4 regions of the Neobacillus sp. OS1-32 genome follow, and region 3 is predicted to be linked to each of the others. Evidence: predicted binding sites of a transcription regulator. Region 3 holds the regulator's gene; each other region holds the start of a gene.
What was found. Region 3 encodes Rex, which represses fermentation and respiration genes when NADH is low (regulators of the CRP and FNR family bind a similar motif). Its sites were predicted from a motif close to TTGTGAAATATTTCACAA; they were not measured.
Positions count from the first base shown of each region.

Region 1: the regulator Rex is predicted to act here: its motif matches at 1,942-1,959, upstream of RCG24_RS10420 (nitrate/nitrite transporter).
Region 2: the regulator Rex is predicted to act here: its motif matches at 2,601-2,618, upstream of RCG24_RS03400 (hydrogenase small subunit).
Region 4: the regulator Rex is predicted to act here: its motif matches at 2,816-2,833, upstream of RCG24_RS05235 (hydrogenase small subunit).

Region 1 is NZ_CP133263.1:2,057,179-2,063,201, reverse strand. It holds gene RCG24_RS10430 (nitrate reductase subunit alpha) at 1-515, opposite strand, end outside; gene RCG24_RS10425 (Crp/Fnr family transcriptional regulator) at 976-1,674, opposite strand; gene RCG24_RS10420 (nitrate/nitrite transporter) at 2,053-3,216, shown strand; gene gndA (NADP-dependent phosphogluconate dehydrogenase) at 3,492-4,898, shown strand; gene RCG24_RS10410 (hypothetical protein) at 5,388-5,549, shown strand; gene RCG24_RS10405 (sugar phosphate isomerase/epimerase family protein) at 6,009-6,023, shown strand, end outside.
Region 2 is NZ_CP133263.1:642,933-648,955, forward strand. It holds gene RCG24_RS03375 (thymidylate synthase) at 1-346, shown strand, start outside; gene RCG24_RS03380 (dihydrofolate reductase) at 343-846, shown strand; gene RCG24_RS03385 (hypothetical protein) at 906-1,139, opposite strand; gene tatA (twin-arginine translocase TatA/TatE family subunit) at 1,447-1,641, shown strand; gene tatC (twin-arginine translocase subunit TatC) at 1,781-2,521, shown strand; gene RCG24_RS03400 (hydrogenase small subunit) at 2,753-3,829, shown strand; gene RCG24_RS03405 (nickel-dependent hydrogenase large subunit) at 3,829-5,550, shown strand; gene cybH (Ni/Fe-hydrogenase, b-type cytochrome subunit) at 5,562-6,023, shown strand, end outside.
Region 3 is NZ_CP133263.1:2,991,374-2,997,396, reverse strand. It holds gene RCG24_RS14820 (ABC-F family ATP-binding cassette domain-containing protein) at 1-1,887, opposite strand, end outside; gene moaC (cyclic pyranopterin monophosphate synthase MoaC) at 2,047-2,541, shown strand; gene RCG24_RS14810 (redox-sensing transcriptional repressor Rex) at 2,587-3,243, shown strand; gene RCG24_RS14805 (YhbD family protein) at 3,537-4,160, shown strand; gene RCG24_RS14800 (cytoplasmic protein) at 4,166-4,744, shown strand; gene RCG24_RS14795 (YdiK family protein) at 4,874-5,074, opposite strand; gene RCG24_RS14790 (CPBP family intramembrane glutamic endopeptidase) at 5,071-5,790, opposite strand.
Region 4 is NZ_CP133263.1:1,017,643-1,023,665, forward strand. It holds gene ftsZ (cell division protein FtsZ) at 203-1,528, shown strand; gene RCG24_RS05230 (proline dehydrogenase family protein) at 1,756-2,745, shown strand; gene RCG24_RS05235 (hydrogenase small subunit) at 2,919-3,764, shown strand; gene RCG24_RS05240 (cation-translocating P-type ATPase) at 3,835-6,023, opposite strand, start outside.

The DNA of each region.
Region 1 (6,023 bases), 930 kb from region 3:
AATTTTATAACTTCATCCCACTCTGCCCGAACAAGACCTCCTTTACCGCGTGCTTGTTTATAGGCACGCGCTTTCTCGGGGTTCTCAACAATACTTTTCCAAGCATCTAATGGATTTTTATTGGTTTTTAAAGCTTCATTCCACATATTTAATAAAATACCGCGAACATATGGATACTTCACACGTAATGGGCTGTATATATACCAAGAAAAACTGGCTCCACGAGGACAGCCGCGCGGTTCAAAGTCTGGCATATCTGGACCAGTTGAAGGGTAATCAAGCTGCTGTCCTTCCCAAGTAACAATTCCATCTTTCACAAAAATATTCCAGCTGCAAGAACCAGTACAGTTAACACCATGAGTCGATCGGACGATTTTATCATGCTGCCATCTTTGTCTGTAAGCTTTTTCCCAGTCACGATTTTCATAAGTTGTTTGGCTATGGTTATTTGCTTGTTTTTCAATTGGAGTTAAATATTTTAAGCGGTTGGTTAAAGGTGAACGCTTCTTTTTCATTCATCATCTCTCCTTTTTCACGACTTTTTCAAAAAGCCTTTACTTACTATTTAAGTCGCTTTTGTTAGCTTTAATGTAACAATGTGGGAATGGGGGAAACTGTGAATAACTTCACACTAGATTTTTTTGTCACAAAACAGTCAAAAAATAAGAAGTTATGATTTTAAAAATGGAAAATGTGAGGTTTTTCACTTATACATGGTGATAATTTAACTATAATGCGGGTGTGAAATGATCGGAATAATCAAGGAGGTGCTTACCACTTATGGTAATGGGGGGATTTTAATAAAGATCCTTTTATAGTGATATGGGAACTGACAAGAGCCTGTCAGTTCAAATGTTTGCGAAAGAAAAAACGGAAACGCTCTAACGCAGTAAGGTCTCACAGGATCCATAGATGGTTTAGGTCGGGCACCTTTCAACAAAAATTAAAGAGGCTGACTTAACTTAAGTCAGCACACTAATCAATACTGCAGTAAATAGCTGGACAGTTCTCACAGCCAATTTCATCTTTAAGAAATTGAAGATCGTGAACAGTTATTTTTCCTTTTTTTAATGAAATAACTTTGTCACGTTTTAATTCATTCAAAATTCGGTTCGTGCTTTCTCTTGATGTTCCACAAAAATTTGCAAGCTCCTGGTTCGTTAAAGGCAGATCGATTAATATTCCATCTGTTTTTTTTACACCATAACTATTTGTCATACGAATAAGGGTGGAAAATAACGCGCCTTTTTTACCATTTAAAACTAAATCACGGAATTTCGTTTGTGTTTTACGGAAATGATCGCTCATCCATTTCATAAATTCAAAGGCTAATGCGCTATTTTGAAATATTTCTTTTTCAATTACATCTTTTTTAATTACAGCGATTTCCCCGTCTTCAATGATGAGCGCACTTAAAAGATACTTTGGAGAATTCGTAAATAAAGTTAATTCACCACATATATCATTTTCTCCACAAATTCGAAGTGAAAGTTCACGTCCATCTGTTGTTATTTTACTTATTTGTACTTTTCCCGAAATAATCAAATACAGCTCGTACGCGTCCATTCCTTCTTGAAATAAGTATTCCCCTTTTTTCGCTTTTATTGTTCGATCACTGAACCTGAGTAATTCTTTAATTTCAATGGAATGCGTCGGCTTCATTGTATTAGGCATTTGATTACCTCCCTTACATACATTTCAATTTATTTTACCATACTTTCTAATTGCTTGAACTTTGGTAATAGTGTTCATTTGTTGAAATTGTTTACCATGGATCAGTTGATTGCAATCATACCGAAAAGTTATTCCCCTTTATTATTAAAGCATAACTATAAATATTATAACTATTCCTACGGTGAAAACAGAAAGAAAATAGTTTGGCAAATTTGTAGATTTAATGAACAAATCGTTAACTGTGAAGAATTTTTGAACTTGGAAAAAATGTGAAGAAGTTCACATCCTGAGCCTTTTAATTTTTTTTACGATATTTTCAAGAATAAAGTGAACAAAAAAACTTAAGAAAAAATTTTTCACCCGAAAGGAGTTTTTTTAGTGAAAACAAAGTCTTTGCAATTACCATTACAAACAATTAGTTTAATTGCTGGATTTATGGTTTGGGTCATTCTATCCGGCTTAATGCCATTCATTAAAGAAGACATTCATATGACAGCAACTCAATTGTCTCTTGTAACAGCTATTCCAGTCGTGTTAGGTTCTATTCTCAGAATTCCCATTGGTTTCTGGACAAACCGCTTTGGTGCAAGAAAATTATTTTCCATCAGTTTCTTATTGTTATTGTTCCCTATTTTTTATATTAGTACTTCTAATTCTTTCGTCGATCTATTAATTGGTGGTTTGTTCCTAGGAATTAGTGGAGCTGTTTTTTCAGTCGGGGTTACATCACTTCCTAAGTATTATCCGAAAGAACGACATGGCTTTGTTAATGGAATTTATGGAGCAGGTAATATCGGAACAGCGATTACAACATTTTCCGCTCCAGTAATCGCGACGAAATTAGGCTGGCAAACTACTGTAAAGTTTTACTTAGTTTTAGTTCTAGTGATCGCTGTATTAAACTTCTTGTTTGGTGACAAGAATGAACCAAAGGTTGTTGCCTCATTTTCCGAACAATTTAAAGGTGTGTATAAAAATGAAAAATTATGGTTTCTTAGTCTGTTTTATTTCTTAACATTTGGTGCATTTGTTGCATTCACAATCTATTTACCAAATTTCCTTGTAGTTAACTTTGGTTTAGAAAAAGTAGATGCTGGTATGCGCACAGCTGGATTTATCGTGATTGCAACCTTCTGTCGCCCAATCGGTGGATGGCTTGGGGATAAATTCAATTCATTCAAAATTTTAATGCTTGTCTTTGCAGGAATGACAATTGCTGGGGTAGTCCTAGCGTTTAATCCATCCCTGATGATCTATTCTGCAGGCTGTTTAGTTATTGCTTTTGGTGCAGGGATTGGGAATGGTACTATTTTCAAATTAGTTCCAATGTATTTCTCCAAACAGGCGGGAATTGTAAACGGGATTGTATCAGCAATGGGTGGTTTAGGAGGATTTTTCCCACCATTAGTTCTTTCCATCTTATTTAATCTAACAGGGCACTATGCCATTGGTTTCATGGCATTATCTCAAGTGGCGATGGCCAGCTTAATTATTGTGATCTGGATGTATTACCAGGACAAATTAGGAATGGTCAGCAACTAAACTAAAAGAAAAAAATAATCGGGTTAAATCAATTTCATGAATCCCTGATTCGCTTGGATTGACTTATAAATTTTGATACGAAAAAAATAAAAAAATGATACACCGAACATCACAATTTATGTCATTGTAGCTATTGCCAATACTATACGGATTACATGAGAGATTTTAGTAAATTCAAGGCCGTCTTTTTTATTTGGTTATTAAATGACTAGCATGATTGAATTACGGAAGAATAAGGAAGGATAAAAGCACTCTAGATAGAAAGGAATGATTATATGTCAAAGCAACAAATTGGTGTCGTTGGTTTAGCTGTTATGGGTAAAAATTTGGCATTAAATATTGAAAGCAGAGGGTATAGCGTTGCTGTTTATAATCGTTCATCTGAAAAAACAAATGAGTTGTTAAGAGAACATAAAGGAAAAAACATTGTTGGCACATACAGTATCGAGGAATTCATCCATTCGTTAGAAACACCAAGAAAAATATTATTGATGGTGAAGGCAGGAAAACCAACGGATGCCACAATTGAACAACTAAAGCCTTATCTGTCAAAAGGTGATATCTTAATTGATGGAGGAAATACATTCTTTGCAGATACACAAAGAAGAAACAAAGAACTTGAAGCTGCAGGGATTCGTTTCATAGGTACTGGAGTGTCCGGTGGAGAAGAAGGAGCATTAAAAGGACCAGCCATTATGCCTGGTGGACAAAAGGATGCATATGAACTAGTGGAACCGATTTTAACCGCTATTTCTGCTAAAGTGAATGGGGACCCATGCTGTACATATATTGGTCCAAATGGTGCGGGTCACTATGTGAAAATGGTTCACAACGGAATTGAGTATGGTGATATGCAGCTAATTTGTGAAGCATATTTTCTAATGAAACAATTACTGGGTCTATCCGCCAAAGAACTTCATGAAATTTTTGCAGAATGGAATAAAGGAGAATTGGATAGTTATCTAATTGAAATCACAGCCGACATTTTTACAAAAATGGATGATGAAACAGGAAAGCCATTGGTTGATGTTATTTTAGATACGGCAGGTCAAAAGGGAACAGGAAAATGGACCAGTCAAAGTGCCTTAGATTTAGGGGTTCCGCTTCCTTTAATTACCGAATCAGTTTTTGCTCGTTTTCTTTCTGCTATGAAAACAGAACGTGTGGAAGCAAGCAAAATCTTGGGTGGCCCAAAACTTCAGTTTAATGGAGACAAACAAGAATTAGTGGAATCCATTCGAAGAGCGCTATATATGAGTAAAATTTGTTCATATGCACAAGGATTCGCTCAAATGAGAGCGGCATCCGAGGAATATGATTGGAATTTACAATACGGAGAAATTGCGATGATATTTAGGGGCGGTTGTATTATCAGGGCTGCTTTCTTGCAAAAAATCAAGGATGCCTACGATAAAAACCCGAACCTGAAAAATTTATTATTGGATCCTTATTTTAAAGAAATCGTGGAAAATTATCAGGATTCCCTGAGAAAAGTCGTCGGAATGGCAACTTCAAATGGCATTCCTGTTCCTGCGTTTTGCAGTGCTTTGTCTTACTATGACAGTTACCGCTCAGAAACATTGCCAGCGAATTTACTTCAAGCCCAACGAGATTATTTTGGAGCACATACGTATCAACGCATTGATAAAGAAGGAATTTTCCACACAGAATGGATGAAGTAATAGGAGTAATGGGAAACCTTTTATGCTATCTCATAGAAGATATAATTTTATAGGAAAAGCCCAATTTCTGCATCATTATGAGAAATTGGGCTTTTAATTATTAGGATTCCTTGCCATAAAAAAGGAGGGATTAGCTTTACGAACACTGGAAATGACACAGAATGAAGAGTAGGTTTCGATACTTAGTGGTATGGAAAGAATTATGAATACGTGCTTTGCGCGAAATTTAAAAATGTTAAAATATTGTGACTGTTATGTCATATTCGATACTTTTTGCAAAATCCGTGCTAAAATATATTTTAAGATAGAGTTATTGCATCATTTAACTCCTTCAAGTGGTGCAACAAATTTTACATCCTAAAACCTGATTGAATGCTCGTTCATTCACAATGCAACTGCCTCGCAGTAGTGAGTTAGTAAAAGATTTTAGGACCTAATTCTCTATCAAATTACGATCATTTGAATCCAATTAAAGGGAGGTGATCCGAAATGGAAGTATTACTACAGTCTCTGCCAGAAGAAACTCCTAAAATGGTTATGATGGAAGATGTATGTGTCTATTGTGGCAAGGAATTAGCCAGAATGGAAAGGAATCGGGCAATCTGCTGGGAATGCAGGGATAAAATGAACGAAACCTATGATGAGGAATGAAGGTAACCGAAAATGGACAATGTGATTTAAATAGACCGTCAAAGCCCTTATCAGTTCCGGGTTTTTAAGACGGTCTATTTTTATTACAGTTTTTTAGTCAGATTGACATATGTTTTGAACGAAATCGGATCGTGGCAGATAAAATAAAAAGTAATTTGTTGATAGATTTTTTCCTCTTTAAGTTCATTATCTCACTGCTGAACAATCTTTCCTTATTAGATCTTCAATTCTTAGAAATTCCAGGGAAAATTCCAATATTTCCATCATTTGCGGCGTAGTGGTATAAAACTTTTTAGAATTATCTAGTTTTATTATTGACATAGAATCTGAAAACCCTTACAATCTGATTAGGTGGTATAAAAAAGTTTAAAGTTGACTAGTTTGGATTTAGAAAAAATTAATACATCTATCGTGGTATTAAAGTTAAATTAGTTGTTTTCCTTAGGAAGGTGGGTGTAAATGTTAAAAAAAGAA
Region 2 (6,023 bases), 2.0 Mb from region 3:
CCAATTTTATGTGGCCGATGGGAAGCTTTCCTGCCAGTTATATCAGCGTTCCGCTGATGTCTTCCTTGGCGTGCCATTTAATATTGCTTCCTACGCACTGCTGACGATGATGATTGCCCAAGTTTGCGGGCTTAAGCCCGGTGAATTTATTCATACGTTTGGTGATGTTCATATTTATCTGAATCATCTGGATCAGGTGAAGCTGCAGTTGACAAGGGAACCGCGGCCGCTGCCAACATTAAAAATTAACCCTGATGTTAAAGATATTTTTAATTTTAGCTATGAGGATTTTGTATTAGAAAACTACAACCCGCATCCTCACATTAAAGGAGTAGTCAGCGTATGATTTCTTTTATTGTGGCAATGGATGAAAATCGGCTAATTGGCAGGAATAATCAGTTACCCTGGCACCTGCCCGAGGATTTGAAGTTTTTTAAACGGATGACCTTAGGACATCCGGTGGCAATGGGAAGAAAAACACACGAATCAATTGGCCGGACACTCCCAGGCCGGGAAAATTTAATTATAACCCGTCAATTTGGGTATCAATCTGAAGGCTGTAAAATATTTTACTCAATCGATGATTTTATCCATTACTGCCGAGAACAAAATGAAGAAATTTTTGTGATTGGCGGTGCGGAAATTTTTAGAGAGACGTTGAAATACGCGGAACGCCTCTACATTACCCTCATACATCATCAATTTGAAGGCGATACATACTTTCCGGCATTCAATTTAGCAGACTGGAAATTGGTTTCAAGTGAAAAAGGGCTAAAAGATGAGAAGAATCCATATGATTATGAATTTAGAATTTACGAAAAGAATGCGAAGGTTCTCGTTTCTTAAGCTATAATGAAAAAAGCATCAGCTTTAAAGCTGATGTTTTTTTCATATTTACTAGTAATTTAATATCCATTAATTTCATATTCGGCTAATTTGGCTAGCATTCCCTGGAATTCGTGTGGATGGCAAAATTCCTCCTCACGGAAATGTGCTTTCACCCAGGCTATTAGTTCTTTCGGGCTATTAAAATACTCTCCGCTTCGATCGCTTTTTCGAATGGTGTACCTTCCATTGTCATCATCGATTGTTACCTCCACTGGCAGGGCCCCATCAAAACTGCAAAGTGAAAATTCCATCCAACTCACATCCTATCCTAAATTAATTTTCATTAGTATATGTTACTAATGATCCAATTATATGCAAAAAAAGTAATGTTGTCAAAATATTTTAAAAATTCCATTAAGATTTTCTTCATTGACTTCAAATCAGGATATTGTTAAATTGACTATAGAGATGGATAAGACATGAATTGTTCATCATACTATTACGTGTTTTATTGAAGTTTGTGAATCTTCTATGAATTATTTTAAAAAATTTTCCCAAACGCAATCCTCAGTACTATAATCGTAGTAGTCATTACAACAAATAAAGGGGAGATACTTCATGTTTTCAAATATCGGAGTACCCGGATTAATTTTGATTCTAGTTCTAGCACTGATTATTTTTGGACCGAAAAAATTACCTGAAATTGGAAAAGCTTTTGGACAAACATTAAAGGAATTTAAAAAATCAACAAGAGAGCTTACAGAAGATGTAATGGAAGATATTAAAGATGAAAAGGAAAAATTGACTAAATAAGGGTGTAAGATTTTGTGTCTTGCACCTTTTTCTTCTCAACTTACCAGATTATTATTGTGTTATGGGTTAATATTGGCCATCATACTTGGTAAAAACGACATAAAATATTTTTAACCTTTGAAATTGGCAGGGGAAGTAAATGGAAGACAAAGAATTACAGTTGGTTGATCATTTAGAGGAATTACGAAAACGAATTATTATTACGGCACTTGCCTTTATTGCTTTTTTTATCTTAGGGTTTATCTACGTCGGTGATATTTATAAATGGTTTGTTCGCGATTTGGATGTTAAATTACTCGTTCTTGGTCCTAGTGATATTATCTGGATTTATTTTATGCTCGCGACTATTGTTGCCATTGCCGGAACAATTCCGGTGCTGGCCTTTGAAATATGGCTGTTTGTAAAACCGGCTTTAAAACCAAACGAAAGAAAAATTACTCTTTCTTATGTACCAGCACTATTTTTTCTATTTGTTTTTGGACTTGCTTTTGGGTATTTTGTTATTTTCCCAATGGTGCTGAAATTCCTGGTAAACATAGGAGCCGATATGTTTGTTACAAATTTTACTGCAGAGCGGTATTTCCGTTTTATTCTGAATATGACACTTCCATTTGGAGTATTATTTGAGTTGCCGGTAGTGGTTATGTTTTTAACTTCACTCGGCATTATAAATCCATTTGTTTTAGCAAGGGTTCGTAAATATGCTTATTTTGTCCTTGTTATTATCGCAGTAGTCATTACACCGCCGGACTTTATGTCTGATTTTGTTGTTACTCTGCCGCTGATCTTGCTATATGAAATTAGCATAAACCTGTCGAAATTTGTTTACCGTAAGCGATTAAAGAAACAGCAGGAAGAAGAGATGTTAGAGTTAAACTAAGCAGACCTTAAGGAATTTGATTCCTTAGGGTCTTTTTTTGCGTATATTTAGAGAGAAAATGGTTTTTAGAACTTAATTAATGTGAAGTTTATCACTAATGTTTTTTATATAAACATCATAAGCATGCAATTAAGGCGAATTTGTGACTATTTGGAGAATAACAGGACGAAATTTTTAAACTATACTACAATTATTTTATATCAAGATTTCTATTTTTGGAGGGGAAGGCGGATGTCGAAGAAAGAGAAAACGGTTTATGAAGCCGCACTGGAACATGGATTTTCACGTCGTGATTTCTTGAAGATGTGTACGGCGCTGGCAGCGACGCTCGGTCTGGAATTTACCCAGTCCGATCAAGTGGTGAAAGCCATGGAAACAAAAACTAGAGTACCAGTTGTATGGCTGCAATTCCAAGATTGTACAGGTTGTTCAGAATCATTTATACGTTCGTCACAACCTAAAACTGAAAGCGTATTACTTGAGATGATTTCACTTGAATATTCTGAAGTGCTTTCCGCACCATCCGGGCATCAGGCTGAAGCATCAATGGAACAGGTTTTAAAAGACTATAAGGGTAAATACATACTTGCAGTTGAAGGAAGCATTCCAAAAGATGATGCTTACTTAATGGTTGGAGGAAAATCTGCCAGAGAGACATTTATCAAAATGGCTGACAATGCCCAGGCTGTCGTTGCCTACGGTTCGTGTTCCGCCTGGGGGGGGATTGTCGGTGCTTCTCCAAATCCAACTGGTGCGAAACCGGTTACAAGCTTTGTGAGTAATACCCCGGTTATCCTTGTTCCGGGTTGCCCGCCAATTGCTGAGGTTATGACGGGAGTGATTGCACATATTATTACATTTGGAAAACTTCCGGAACTTGATCATTTAGGCCGGCCGAAGGCGTTTTATCGCCACAGAATTCATGATAAATGTAACCGGCGTGCCTATTTTGATGCAGGACTGTTTGTTGAATCCTTCGATGATGAAGGGGCCAAACAAGGCTATTGCTTGTATAAAGTGGGCTGTAAAGGACCTACCACCTATAATTCATGCGCGGAAATGCGCTGGAATGGCGGAGTGAGTTACCCGATTCAGTCCGGTAACCCATGCATAGGCTGCTCCGAAAAGGATTTTTGGGATAATGGTCCATTCTTTACAAGAAGAGCGAAAATTCCTGGAACGCAAACAACGATTAATCCGGATTCCGTCGGCTTAGCAGCTCTTGGCGTAACAGCAGCAGGAATCGCTGTCCATGCAACTGGGACAGTGGTTAAGAAAAAGATGGACGAAAAACGGGGTGAAGAATAATGAGCGAACGAATTGTAGTAGATCCAATAACAAGAATTGAAGGCCATCTGCGCGTTGAAGTTGATGTAGATGAAAAAGGTGTGATTAAAGACGCCTATAGTTCAGGCACGGCTGTCCGCGGTTTGGAACTGATTGTAAGAGACCGTGACCCGCGCGATGTCTGGGCATATGTGCAAAGAATCTGCGGTGTGTGTACGACGACACATGCTCTCGCATCTGTCCGGGCAGTGGAAGATGCCCTAAAGATAAAAATTCCTAGAAATGCCCATTTAATACGTGACATCATGAACGAAGCTGTATTTATCCATGACCATGTAGTCCATTTCTATCATTTGCATGCATTGGATTGGGTTGATGTTGTAAGTGCAACAAAAGCCAATCCGGCAGAAACATCCAAGATTGCACAATCGATTTCGAAATGGCCAAACTCATCACCTGGCTATTTTGCCGATGTGCAAAACAAAGTGAAAAAGCTTGTTGCTAGCGGTCAGTTGGGTATTTTTGCCAACGGATACTGGGGACATAAGGCCTATAAACTTCCACCGGAGGTAAATTTACTGGCTGTTGCCCACTATTTAGAAGCTTTAGATTGGCAAAAAGAGATTGTAAAAATCCACACCATTTTTGGAGGGAAAAATCCACATCCACATTATGTAGTGGGTGGTATGGCCACGCCGATTGATATCAATAGCGATAACGGGGTGCACGCGGAAAGATTGATGCACGTTTCGCAACTTATTGACCAAGCTAGAGACTTTGTCACACAAGTATATATCCCTGATTTGCTGGCAATTGGGTCATTCTACAAAGATTGGACATATGGCGGCGGTTTGAATAACTATCTTTGCTACGGTGATTTCTCCACTGGAAGCCTTTATGATCACAAACTTTACCGGATGCCGCGTGGTGTTGTCTTAAATGGCAATCTTAATGAGGTCCTTGAGGTTGATCTCGAAGATCCAAAGCAAGTACAAGAATTTATTGATCACTCTTGGTATACATACGATGGTAAAGATGCCGGTGATGGCAAACATCCGTATGATGGGGAGACAGAATTAAATTATACAGGGCCAAAAGCACCATATAAAACATTGGACACAGACAAAAAATACAGCTGGCTGAAGGCACCGAGATGGAAAGAAAATCCAATGGAAACAGGTCCGTTAGCGCGGATGATGGTCGGCTATGCTGCTGGCAAAAAGGACATTGTTAATATTGTTGATGATACATTGAAAAAACTGGGACTGCCAATTAGCGCATTACAATCAGCTCTCGGTCGTACAGTGGCCCGGGGGATTGAATCGGTATTAATTTCCGAATGGATGCGAAATGATATGGATGCTCTATTGAAAAATATTAAGAACGGTGATCAAGTCACGTTTGATCGCTCGAAATGGGAACCAAACACATGGCCTGAACGTGCAAAAGGCGTCGGCTGGATCGAGGCACCGCGTGGAGCTCTTGGTCACTGGATTGATATTGAAAATGGAAAAACAAAAAATTATCAAGCTGTTGTACCAACTACATGGAATGCTTCACCGCGCGACCATCAAAATAATATCGGCGCCTATGAAGCTTCACTTAAAGGGACACCACTGTTAAATAAAGAGCAGCCGCTTGAAATTATGCGGATTATTCATTCCTTTGACCCTTGTCTTGCATGCGCTGTCCATCTGACAGATTTGGAATCTAAAAATACAACCGAAATTAGATTAGGTTAGGAGTGAGATAAATGGATGCGCCAAAATTACCAACGCAAATGCCAGGGGGACCTACATCACATCCTAATCATGCAGTGGGAATCAATAGCGAGAATTCATTTCACCCGGAGAAACCAATTGTCTATCAAAAGGTAAAAAATGAAGTTAGGGTCTATGTATGGAACTTGCCGGTCAGAATTTTTCACTGGCTCAATGCCTTGGCTATTGTGGTCTTGATGGTGACAGGAATATATATTGGCAAGCCGTTTTCGTCGGCAGGAATTCCCGGGGATGCCTATTATTCCAACCTTATGGGCTGGATGAGGTATATTCATTTTTTTGCTGCTTTCTTGTTTACCGCCAACCTTATGTATCGGTTATTTTGGTCAGCGATCGGTAATAAATTTTCCAGATCCAATCCATTTCGCCTGATATTTTGGAAAGAAGTCTGGGAAACGATTAAATTTTATTTATTTTTGAAAAATAAAAAGCCG
Region 3 (6,023 bases):
CTGATCAAGCTGGGCCTTTGTCTTTTCATTGCTTTGGGTAATCTCCATTACCTTTTGATGATCCTGAAAAATCTTAGGATCGCATAAAAGCTGTTCATACTCTTGAATTTGCGCTTCCAATTCTTCAATTCGCTGTTCAATTTCTTCCAGCTTGCGTTTCCGCTGACGTTCCAGCTTCTTACTTTCCTTATCTTGTTGATAACTTACTTTTTCTGAACGGTCAGCAGCGGCAGCCTTTTTCTCGAGAGAGGCAAGCTCAATAGCAGCGAGTTCTTCCTGTTCCAATTTCTTCTCGACGTAATAATCATAATCTCCAAGAAACTCAGTGCTCCCCTCGCGGCTCAGCTCAATCACCTTCGTTGCAATCCGATTGATAAAATATCTGTCATGGGAAACAAATAAAAGTGTCCCTGGATAGTCGATTAAGGCATTTTCAAGGACTTCTTTGCTATCAAGATCAAGATGGTTTGTTGGTTCATCCAAGATTAGCAGATTGGCTTTTTCCATCATCAGCTTTGCTAAGGCCAGCCGTGCTTTTTCACCACCGCTCAGCGATGAGACAGTTTTTAATACATCATCACCAGAAAAAAGAAAATTTCCAAGCACAGTGCGGATTTCCTTTTCTGGTTTAAGTGGGTATTCATCCCAAAGTTCGTTTAAGACCCGTTTGTTGGAAGTCAAGTTTGCCTGCTCCTGGTCATAATAACCAATCAATAAATTGGACCCATATAAAATTTCTCCGCCAAGCGGTTTTAGCTTTTTAATAATCGTCTTAAGCAGAGTGGACTTACCGATGCCGTTTGGGCCGACCAAAGCAATGCTGTCACCCCTAAATACGCGGAAAGAAATGTTCTCCGATACTTTCTCGCCATCATAACCGACTGCAAGGGAATTTACCGCTAATACATCGTTGCCGCTTTGCTTTTCAATGTCAAATGAAAAATTGGCAGACTTTTCATCACCTAACGGACGGTCGATAACTTCCATTTTCTCTAGCCTTTTCCTCCGGCTTTGCGCCCGTTTCGTCGTTGTCGCCCGGGCGATATTGCGCTGGATAAAATCTTGCAGGGCAGCGATTTCTTGCTGCTGTTTTTCATATAGCTTCATGTCACGTTCAAAATTGGCTGCCTTCTGTTCTAAATAAGCACTATAATTGCCGCTAAACCGTTGGATGCGGTTGCGCGATAATTCGTACACCTGAGTGACCACTTTGTCCAAGAAATAGCGGTCGTGCGAAACAATTAAAATGGCCCCATCATACCCTTGTAAATATTGTTCAAGCCAGGAGAGCGTTTCGATATCCAGATGGTTGGTGGGCTCGTCCAATATTAAAATGTCCGGTTTCGTCAGCAGTAACTTACCTAACGCAAGCCGTGTTTTTTGACCGCCACTGAGGCTTGAGATCATCAATGAATGGTCATGAAAATTGAGTCCATGCAGCACGGAGCGAATATCCGCTTCAAATTGATAGCCGCCAAGTTCTTTAAACTGGACCTGTAAATGGTCATATTCATGAATAATTCGTTCGTACTTTGCCTGATGGTTAAAAATATCAGGATCAGCCATTTGCTCCTCAAGCTTGCGTAAAGATTTTTCCATCTTTCGAAGTGCTTCGAAGACACTCAACATTTCCTCCCAGATGGAAAAATTGGATTCCAAACCGGTATTCTGGGCTAAATAGCCGATTGTTACCTCTTTCGGCTTGATGATCTCGCCGCCATCATAAGACAGATGTCCAGCAATAATTTTCAATAATGTCGATTTACCTGCCCCGTTCCGGCCGACGAGGGCGACGCGGTCCCGAGTTTGTAATTCTAGCTTTATATTCGATAAAATAAGGTCAGCACCATAATATTTTTGTAATTGATTAACTTGCAGTAAAATCATGTTCATTCACCTCTATACTTACAAATAGTGTACCTTATTCCCGAAAGGGCGGCAATACGAGCAAAAAAGCCGTAATTGGATAAAAAAATATACCGTTAGTTCAAAGTTTCACACACATCGACAAAAAAATATAGTATCATTTGGGAGGAGGTATTTATAATGGCTGAGTTTACTCATTTTAATGAAGAAGGAAGAGCAAAGATGGTGGACGTCAGCAATAAGCCGAAAACAGTCCGCACTGCTTTTGCTCATTCCAGCATTACCGTAAGTGAAGAAATTTACCAAAAAATAACGCATCATGAAATGAAAAAAGGCGATGTCTTGGCAGTTGCTCAAGTTGCTGCGGTAATGGCGGCCAAGAAAACCTGGGAGATCATTCCGATGTGCCACCCTATTCCGTTAACAGGGATAAATATTAGTTTTTCCTGGGAGCAAATTCAATTAAAACAATACCAGTTACATATTGCCGTATCTGTGAAAACAATCGGTAGCACGGGAGTTGAGATGGAAGCGTTAACAGCAGCCTCTGCGTGTGCTTTAACGGTCTATGACATGTGTAAAGCAGTGGATAAGGGTATGGTAATCGGACCAACTTATTTAGTGGAAAAAACCGGCGGTAAAAGTGGTGACTATAAAAGAACCGACCTGATTTGAACATGCAGCAATGGAGCTAATACTTGAAGCGGGGTGAAGGAGAGAATGTCGAATGAAACGACGAAGATTCCACAGGCAACAGCAAAGCGGCTACCGTTATATTATCGGTTTTTAAAAAATCTGCATTCTTCTGGTAAACAAAGGGTGTCGTCAGCAGAGTTAAGTGAAGCAGTGAAGGTTGATTCAGCTACAATTCGCAGGGATTTTTCCTATTTTGGTGCCCTCGGGAAAAAAGGATATGGCTATAATGTAAATTATTTATTATCCTTTTTTCGGAAAACTCTGGACCAGGATGAATTAACGAAAGTAGCCCTAATTGGTGTGGGTAATTTAGGAACTGCCTTTTTAAATTATAATTTTATGAAAAATAATAATACCAAAATCACCTGCGCCTTCGATGTTGACCCTGGAAAGGTTGGAACATTAATTGGTGATGTTCCAGTTTTTGCGATGGATGATTTAGAAAAACATTTAAACGAAGAAGAGATTTCGGTGGTTATTTTAACAGTACCGGCTCAGGTTGCCCAATTGATTACGGACCGTCTTGGCAACACGAATGTAAAGGGGATCCTGAACTTTACCCCGGCAAGATTAAATGTCGCCAAATCGATTCGCGTACATCACATTGACCTCGCAGTTGAACTGCAATCACTGGTGTACTTTTTGAAGCATTATCCGAATGTCGACGAAACCGAAGAATAGGAGAAAAAGCTTTTCTGATGATGATCAGGGAAGCTTTTTTTAATTGTCTAAGTGAAAGCATGGTGTCAGGCACTGCAACAGGTACATGAGGCCATGCGTTTATTTATTGATGGGATAGCAGAAAAGACAAAAAGGGAGGATCGTAGTTTGAAGCTGTCCGGAAGGGGACGATGATTTGGTGATAGCTGTGCGGGATAATTGGCAATCAGCCCTATTTTCCAAAAAACAGAAAATAAAATTTTACAGCATAACAATGTTATGTTACACTGTAAAATAGAAAGGGGTTATCGAAAATGAGCGAGGAGTTAATTTCCAAAAAGGACTTATTGAGTTTAACCGGAATTTCGTATGGGCAGTTATACCGCTGGAAACGGAAGGATCTTATACCAGAGGAATGGTTTATCCGTAAATCAACATTTACAGGTCAAGAAACCTTTTTTCCCAAGGAAAGGATATTGGAACGGATTGAAAAAATTCAAACAATGAAGGAGAATTTGTCGCTGGATGAATTGGCAGATCTGTTATCACCAAATGTAACGGAAATTATTTTAACAAAGGATGAACTTATAAAACGTAACATTGTTTCAGAGACGGTTATGAATATTTACCAAGAAAGTGAGAGTGGCCATTTTCAGTTTGATTTTTCGAGGATTCTTGAGGCAAATGTATTGGAAAAACTGCTGCAATCAGGGGAGATCAATTTAGACGAAGGAAAAATGCTGCTTCAGCTTTTAAAGCTAAACCGCCCGCTAATTGAACAAAAACATGGGGAAATCGTCATCACGAGAAAGCTGGGGGTGTCCTCCTGTTTGCTGCTGATTAATGCTGAAAGTTTTCATTTTGAGTCTGGGACAAAGGTAGTTGCCAAGCTCTCGCTGTTAACCTGCATAGAGGAACTAAAGGCAAAATTATTTTAAATGTCGTGAAAAAACTGGAAATATCGGGTCATGCGGCGATTGGCGGCAGAGTAAAAGCTGAAGAAGTAAGGGTCAAGGGCATCTTGAAGGTGGCCAAGGACTGTGAAACGGAAATTTTTAAAGCAGAATCACAATTTATCATTGGTGGTTTGTTAAACGCAGAGCATATTGAGATTCAAATTTATGGTGAGTGTACAGCTAAGGAAATTGGCTGCCAAACGATTAAGGTCAAATATGAGTCATTCCATTCAAGCGGCGGCTTTGAGATTAAAGGCCTATTAACCGCTGAAACTATTAATATTGTCTTAAGGTTCGGAAGCAGTAAGGCTGAAGAAATCGGCGGCGGGAAAATTACTGTGAAACGGAAGAAAAACTCGTTGTTCCCGTTCGGAAAAGAGACTGGATCACTACAGACCAAAGTAATCGAAGGCGATGACATTTACCTGGAAAATACAACAGCGGACATTGTCAGAGGCAATAAAATAAAAATTGGCCCAGGCTGTATCATTGGAACGGTTGAATACAGGACGGACTTTCAACAAGACCCTGACTCAACAGTCAAAACGGTGTCAGGCACCAAGTAATTTTTCATATGTCCAGCTCGAGCGTCGAGCAACAAATGGCCGACCCGCTTCTACCTGCGTTAAGGAGCGGCCCTTGGTGATACGCTGCTTAACGGTTGCTTCCACATTTCTTGGTGCTTGACATGATACTTATTTTTTCAATTGATCCCTGAATTTGAAGTGAAAGGTGATCATTTTTAATCCTGACCCAATATCGAAGGTAGCCAAAATGACTAATAGATAGCTGAAAAAGCCCCAGCCGTTGGTCTGTACTTCCGTAATGGCAAAGTAGGTGAAAAGGGCGCCTAATAAAAAATAAATCAGGCCGGAAAACAAAGGTGAACGTCTCATAAAAATCCTCCGATAAAGTTTTGAATGGACTCAAGATCACGCTGCAATCTTTCAATATCATCGCGATAAACAGTTTGGACTAATACAACCAAAGTGTTCATCATTACATGTGCAAAGATTGGCACGATAATCCGATTGGTTTTAACATATAGGAACGCAAACGTCAGGCCCATTGCCGAATAAAGGATAATATGCTCAGGCTCCATATGCGCCAAAGCAAAGATAACCGAGCTGATAAGTGCTGAAATAATAAAATTAAAACGCCGATAAAGACTGCCAAAGATAATTTTGCGAAAGACAATTTCCTCTAAAATCGGGCCAATGATGCTTGTTACAATCATTGCCTGTGGAAAAATATCGATGATGTTCAGGATTTGCTGCGTATTTTCGGACCCCATATGAATCCCCAGCAGTTGCTCAATAATCGCAGCGGCATATTGCGAAAACAGTGCCAGGAAAAAGCCAGAAACCGCCCATATTATCGAGTGACCAATAGAACTGCCTTGGCCTGTCCCCTTTGGACCACGAGCATGGCTGTCTTTTCTTAAAATAAATAAAATAATGATCAGCGCAAGGGTAAAGCTGATGATGAGCCAAATAGGCAGCGCCATAACCCGGTCGATCTTCAATCCCCTGACAAGCAAAGGCATTCCAATGATGCCCGAAAACTGCATCGCGATATATACAATTAAGATAATCCAATATTCCTTCTTCAAAAATATAGTCTCCTTTATTATTCCTAAATCACGTTTTTTGCATCACTCTGTACTATTTTACCTTTAAAAATCATCCCATTCAATTTTGAGAACTCTTGGATAATTTTTATGTATAGAAAAGGAGGAATTTACCATACTTTATAAGGTGGAAAAAAGGATTTGATTGGTTAGATTTTTGGGGCTGTATAGTTCATCAATTAAAATACGGTTCACGAAAAAACACTCATATTTTT
Region 4 (6,023 bases), 2.0 Mb from region 3:
CAAAACCCCCACTGATGGAAGTTTCACTTTATGTAACAAATATATTTTAAGCAAATTAATTTTTGATTAAATGCTTATAAGTAAACCTATTTCCAAATAATTTGTGTATAATTCTAGTTAATAGATTCATTATTTTATTGATAATGATAGCGAACAATTTCCGAATAAGGAATATGCAATGGAATGAGAGTGAGGAATAAGCATGTGGGATTTTGATATGGATATAGATCAGGCGGCGAAAATCAAAGTGATCGGCGTTGGCGGCGGTGGTAATAATGCTGTCAATCGCATGATTGAAGATGGCGTACAAGGGGTTGAGTTCATTTCCGTCAATACTGATGCACAGGCACTTAAACTTTCTAAGGCAGAGATCAAGATGCAAATTGGCGCTTCTTTGACCAGAGGTTTGGGTGCCGGAGCCAATCCGGAAATTGGCAGAAGAGCAGTGGAAGAGAGCCGGCAGCAGCTTCATGAGGCCCTTCAAGGGGCAGACATGGTATTTGTTACGGCTGGAATGGGAGGAGGCACCGGAACTGGTGCTGCACCGGAGATAGCCCAAATTTCGCGTGAACTGGGTGCTTTAACGATTGGTGTAGTGACCCGTCCTTTCGGATTTGAAGGTCATAAGCGTAAGGTGAATGCAGCAGCTGGGATCGAGGCAATGAGGCAGGCGGTCGATACCCTAATTATTGTTCCCAATGACCGCTTATTACAAATTGTCGATAAGCGGACGCCTATGATTGAGGCTTTCCGTGAAGCTGACAATGTTCTTCGCCAAGGAGTTCAAGGGATTTCCGATTTAATTGCTGTCCCGGGGCTAATTAATCTGGACTTTGCCGATGTGAAAACGATTATGTCAAATCAAGGGACAGCCTTAATGGGGATTGGAACGGCAAAAGGCGAAGGGCGTGCCGTTGAAGCAGCGAAAAAGGCAATTGCCAGTCCATTGCTGGAAACTTCGATCGATGGGGCTCAAGGCGTTTTAATGAATATAACTGGCGGCACTGATTTAAGTTTATTTGAGGTTCAGGAAGCAGCCGATATCGTAGCCGCTGCAGCTGACCAAGATCTGAATATGATTTTTGGATCGATCATTGATGAAAATCTGAGAGATGAAATTATGATAACGGTCATTGCCACTGGCTTTTCGGAGAGGGAAACTCCGAAAACGAAAGCTGACGGAGACCTTTTCATCCACAGGAGTTCTCGCGGAACTTCAGGTAGATTACCAGGATTGCGCAATGATCAGGATTCATTTAAACGTGAACAACGGATGGCGCCTGGATCAGTGGGAGCGATTCGCCTAGAGGGACAGCAGCGAGAACAGGAACGTGGTTTTTCTTTCAATCAGCAGCAGTATGAATATGAGCCAAAAAGAGTGTCGAAAACACAGATTCACGAACCTTCCAATGGTTGGGATACTTCTGTTGAACTTGATGATAAAAGCACTAGCTTAGGGCAAACGGATAGTGATTTTCTTGACATTCCGGCCTTTTTACGAAAACGCAAAAACAGAACGGATAGATAAGTTTTAGACGAAAACGCTTGGATAACCAGGCGTTTTTTCATTATTCATCAAAAAACAATAAATGATTCAGTAGTATCTTTTACAAAAGACACTTTAAAATAATCGAAAAAAGGAAAGAAATATTTTTGAAATTACTATATTAAGAAAATTGCCAAATTTATTTTTAGTGAAACTTTATGCTATAATATTTCTAGTTATATTAATCTATTATATAAGGAGTAATTAAAATGATTTTAAAAGATTTTTTTATTGCCTTATCACAAAACCAATTTCTCAATAGTGCCGCTAAAAAATACGGCCTAAAAATGGGTGCACAAAGTGTAGTCGCCGGTACAAATATTGAGGAAGCGATTCATAGTATTAAAGAGTTAAATGCTCATGGCATCTCCTGTACAGTAGATAACCTAGGTGAATTTGTCTTTAAAAAAGAAGAGGCTACTGCTGCCAAAGAACAAATTCTTAAAGTGGTCGAGGCGATTCACGAGAACAAAGTGGATGCCCACATTTCGTTAAAACCAACCCAGTTAGGATTGGATATTGATTACGATTTTTGCAAGGGAAATGTTAGAGAAATCGTGGACAGAGCTAACCAATATAATATGTTTGTTAACATTGATATGGAAGACTATAAGCATCTACAGCCTTCGTTTGATCTGTTAAATGATTTATCAGCAGAATATGACAATGTTGGTACCGTCATTCAGGCTTATTTTCATCAAGCGCTTGAGTATCTGCAAAAATATCAAAATTTCCGCATCCGCCTTGTAAAGGGAGCTTATAAAGAACCGGCAGACATTGCTTATCAGGATAAAAAAGATATTGATGAAAACTATATTAAGTTGATTGAATGGCATTTGTTAAACGGTAAGTTTACATCGATTGCTACGCATGATCATCGAGTTATTAATCACGTGAAGGCATTTGTTAAAAAACACAATATTCCAAATGATAAATTTGAGTTCCAAATGCTATATGGTTTCCGTCGAGATCTGCAGTTGAAACTCGCCAGTGAAGGTTATAATTTCTGTACCTATGTTCCATTCGGCAGCGACTGGTACGGCTATTTCATGCGCCGTCTGGCAGAAAGACCACAGAATTTAAACCTTGTCATGAAGCAGGTATTTAATAAGAAAACCAACACCGTGATCGGTGTGGCTGCCGGAGCCTTCTTCCTCGGCAGATTAACGAAGTCAGAAAAGAAGAACTGTAAAAAATAACTATTTTCGAAAAACTCCCAGAAATGGGGGTTTTTATTTTAATAAACATGTTTATAGTTTAAAGGATTTTTTGTTAAACATTTCACAATATTGTAGACAGATCGTGAAGATAAAGCCTATACTCCAATTAGACAGATTCATTGCAAAGAAAGGCTTAGAGGTGAACGGATCCTATGACACAATACAACTGGTTAGAAACAATCGATGTTTCGGAGGAGATGTTACAACGCACTAATCAGCGGCTTCCGGTAATTTGGATAAGCGCATTGGATTGCACCGGATGTAAGGAGGCGTTTCTCCGGTCAGTCGAACCCACCACATTGGACACCATTCTTCATTTTATTTCATTAGAATATAGCGAGCTTTTATCTGCAGCCAGCGGCTACCAAGCTGAAGAACATAAGGAATCCATTTTTCAAAAATATCAAGGTCAATATGTCCTTGCTGTTGAAGGCGGGATTCCGCAAAGTGATGAATATCTGATGATTGCCGGTAAATCTGTCAGAGAGGAAATTATCCAGGCAGCGAAACATGCCAAAGCTGTTATTGCCTTTGGAAGTTGTTCAGCGTGGGGCGGGCTGCCTGCTGCAGGCAGTAACCCGACCGATTCAGTTGATGTTAGATCGATCATACCGGAGGAAACTCCAGTGGCCCTTGTACCAGGGTGTCCCCCTATTCCGGAAGTGATGATTGGTACGCTATTGCATATCCATTTTCATGGGGAGTTACCGGAACTTGATAAAAAGATGCGTCCTAAGGCTTTTTATCAAACCACGGTTCATATGACTTGCCATCGCAAACCATTTTTTGATCAAAAGTTGTTTGCCCAATCTTATGATGATGAAACAGCCCAAAAAGGCTATTGTTTATTTAAACTTGGCTGTAAGGGGCCGAGAGCATTCAATTGTTGTGAATCAATGGGGATGGATCGCTGCATTGCTGCCGGATTTACTTGCATTGGCTGCTCTGAAGAAGGCTTTTGGGATAAAGGCGGATTCTATCCGAAGAAGCGAAAGTAACAGCAAAGAGGTTGTCCTAAAATGTTGGACAGCCTCTTCTTTTATGCAAGTCAGTTTTTTTCCAAAACGTTTAAAGAATTCGTTTTCCTGCTTTCCAAAGCTCATTCAGAATAATCGGCAGCAGTGAGAGGGCAAGAATCAGCAGCCAATCCTTGATGGTTAAAAAATGGATGGCAAAAATGTTGTTAAAAAATGGGATGTTGACTAATGCTGCTTGAATACTAATACCAAATAAAATTGACGCCAGTAAATATTTATTTGAAAATAGGCCGACTTGGAAAATCGATTTATGTTGGTTCCGCAAATTTAAGGCATGGAATAACTGCGAAACACTTAAAGTGATAAAGGCCATCGTTTGTGCATGAATCAAGGCATCCTGTGGGACATCGGCAAAGTCAATTGTAAATAAGCTTTCTGATCCTGTATAAAAAGCTAGCCCGGCAATGAAGGCGAACAAGGTAATGAAACCAATAATTGCTCCATTGATCAAGGTAAACAGGCCGCTGCCATGGGCAAAAATGCTTTCTCTGATCGACCGCGGCCGTTCTTTCATTACATCCGGATCGTCCGGATCAAGGCCCAGCGAGATAGCTGGGAAAGTGTCCGTGATTAAATTAATCCATAAGATATGTACTGCCGTCAGCGGAGTGGGCCAGCCAAGCAGGATGGCGAAGAATAAAGTAATAATTTCGCCTAAATTGCAGGAGAGCAAGAATAGAATTGCTTTTTTTATATTTTGATAGATATTCCTGCCTTCTTCCACCGCTGCGATAATTGTGGCAAAGTTGTCATCGGTTAAAATGATATCAGCGGCCCCTTTGGCCACATCGGTACCACTCTGCCCCATAGCTACTCCAACATCAGCCTGCTGCAGTGAAGGAGCATCATTGACGCCGTCTCCTGTCATTGAGGCAATTTCTCCGTTGGCCTTAAGCGCTTTTACGATTTTCACTTTATGCTCAGGAGAGACGCGAGCAAAGACCCGAATCTTTTTGACTTTTTCTTTCAGTTCATCTTCAGTGAGGGTATCGATTTCGTTACCGGGCATCGTCTCCTTGTCACTGCTGGCGATTCCAAGCTCTTTGGCAATAGCAAAAGCCGTTTTTTGGTGATCACCAGTAATCATTACAGTCTTGATGCCGGCGTTATGACATTGAGCAATTGAAGCTTTTACTTCCATTCTTGGCGGGTCAATCATTCCTGTTAATCCAAGCAAGGTAAGATTATTCTCAAGCTCTTCAGCTGACAAGTCAGCTACCTGAGGAACTTCCTTATAGGCAATCGCCAGGACTCTTAGTGCCTTATCCGACATTGCATTAGCTTGAGATATAATCCTCTCTGTCTCAGTCCTTGAAAGCGGAACTTTCTGGCCATTCAAAATAACTGTGGCTGCTTTCGGCAGGAGACTTTCCAAGGCACCCTTTGTCATCACCAAAAAATTGTCTTTATTTTGATGGACGGTCGTCATCATTTTTCGCTCGGAGTCGAACGGAATTTCTCTTACGCGCTGATAGCGATGGTCCAGCAGTTGTTTGTCAATTCCAACCGTTCCTGCCGCAGCAACAAGGGCTATTTCTGTCGGGTCGCCCGATTGTTCCGCTGTTGTCACAACGGCATCATTACATAAAACAAGCGCTTCGAAAAACAACTTTTCATATTGGTTTTCTAGTTTTAATGAAGCCAGCGGGGCATAGGTTCCATTGACAAAAACATCTGTTACCGTCATTTTATTTTGTGTCAGCGTCCCTGTTTTATCAGAACAAATCACGCTGACAGCACCAAGTGTTTCAACAGCGGGCAGCTTTCGGACAATCGCGCGCCGCTTGATCATCCGCTGAACGCCAAGTGCCAGGACAATCGTAACAATCGCCGGCAGGCCTTCGGGAATCGCAGCAACAGCTAGGCTGACAGCAATTAAAAACATATCAAGGGCTACCCTTCCTTGGAAGAAGCCAATCAGAAAAATAACGAGGGAGATAAGGACAGCGCCAATCCCGAGAATTTTCCCCAGCTCTGCTAATTTAACCTGTAATGGCGTCATTTCCTGCTTTTGATCTCCAAGGAGGGCGGCAATTTTTCCAATTTCGGTGTTCATTCCGGTATTGACGACAATGCCAATACCACGGCCGTAAGCAGACAGGGTCGACATAAATGCCATGTTGTGCTGGTCGGCTATTGGCACCTTTTCCTCCGCTGCCTGCCAGTCTGCATCCTTGTCCACAGGTACTGATTCCCCGGTAAGCGATGATTCTTCAATTT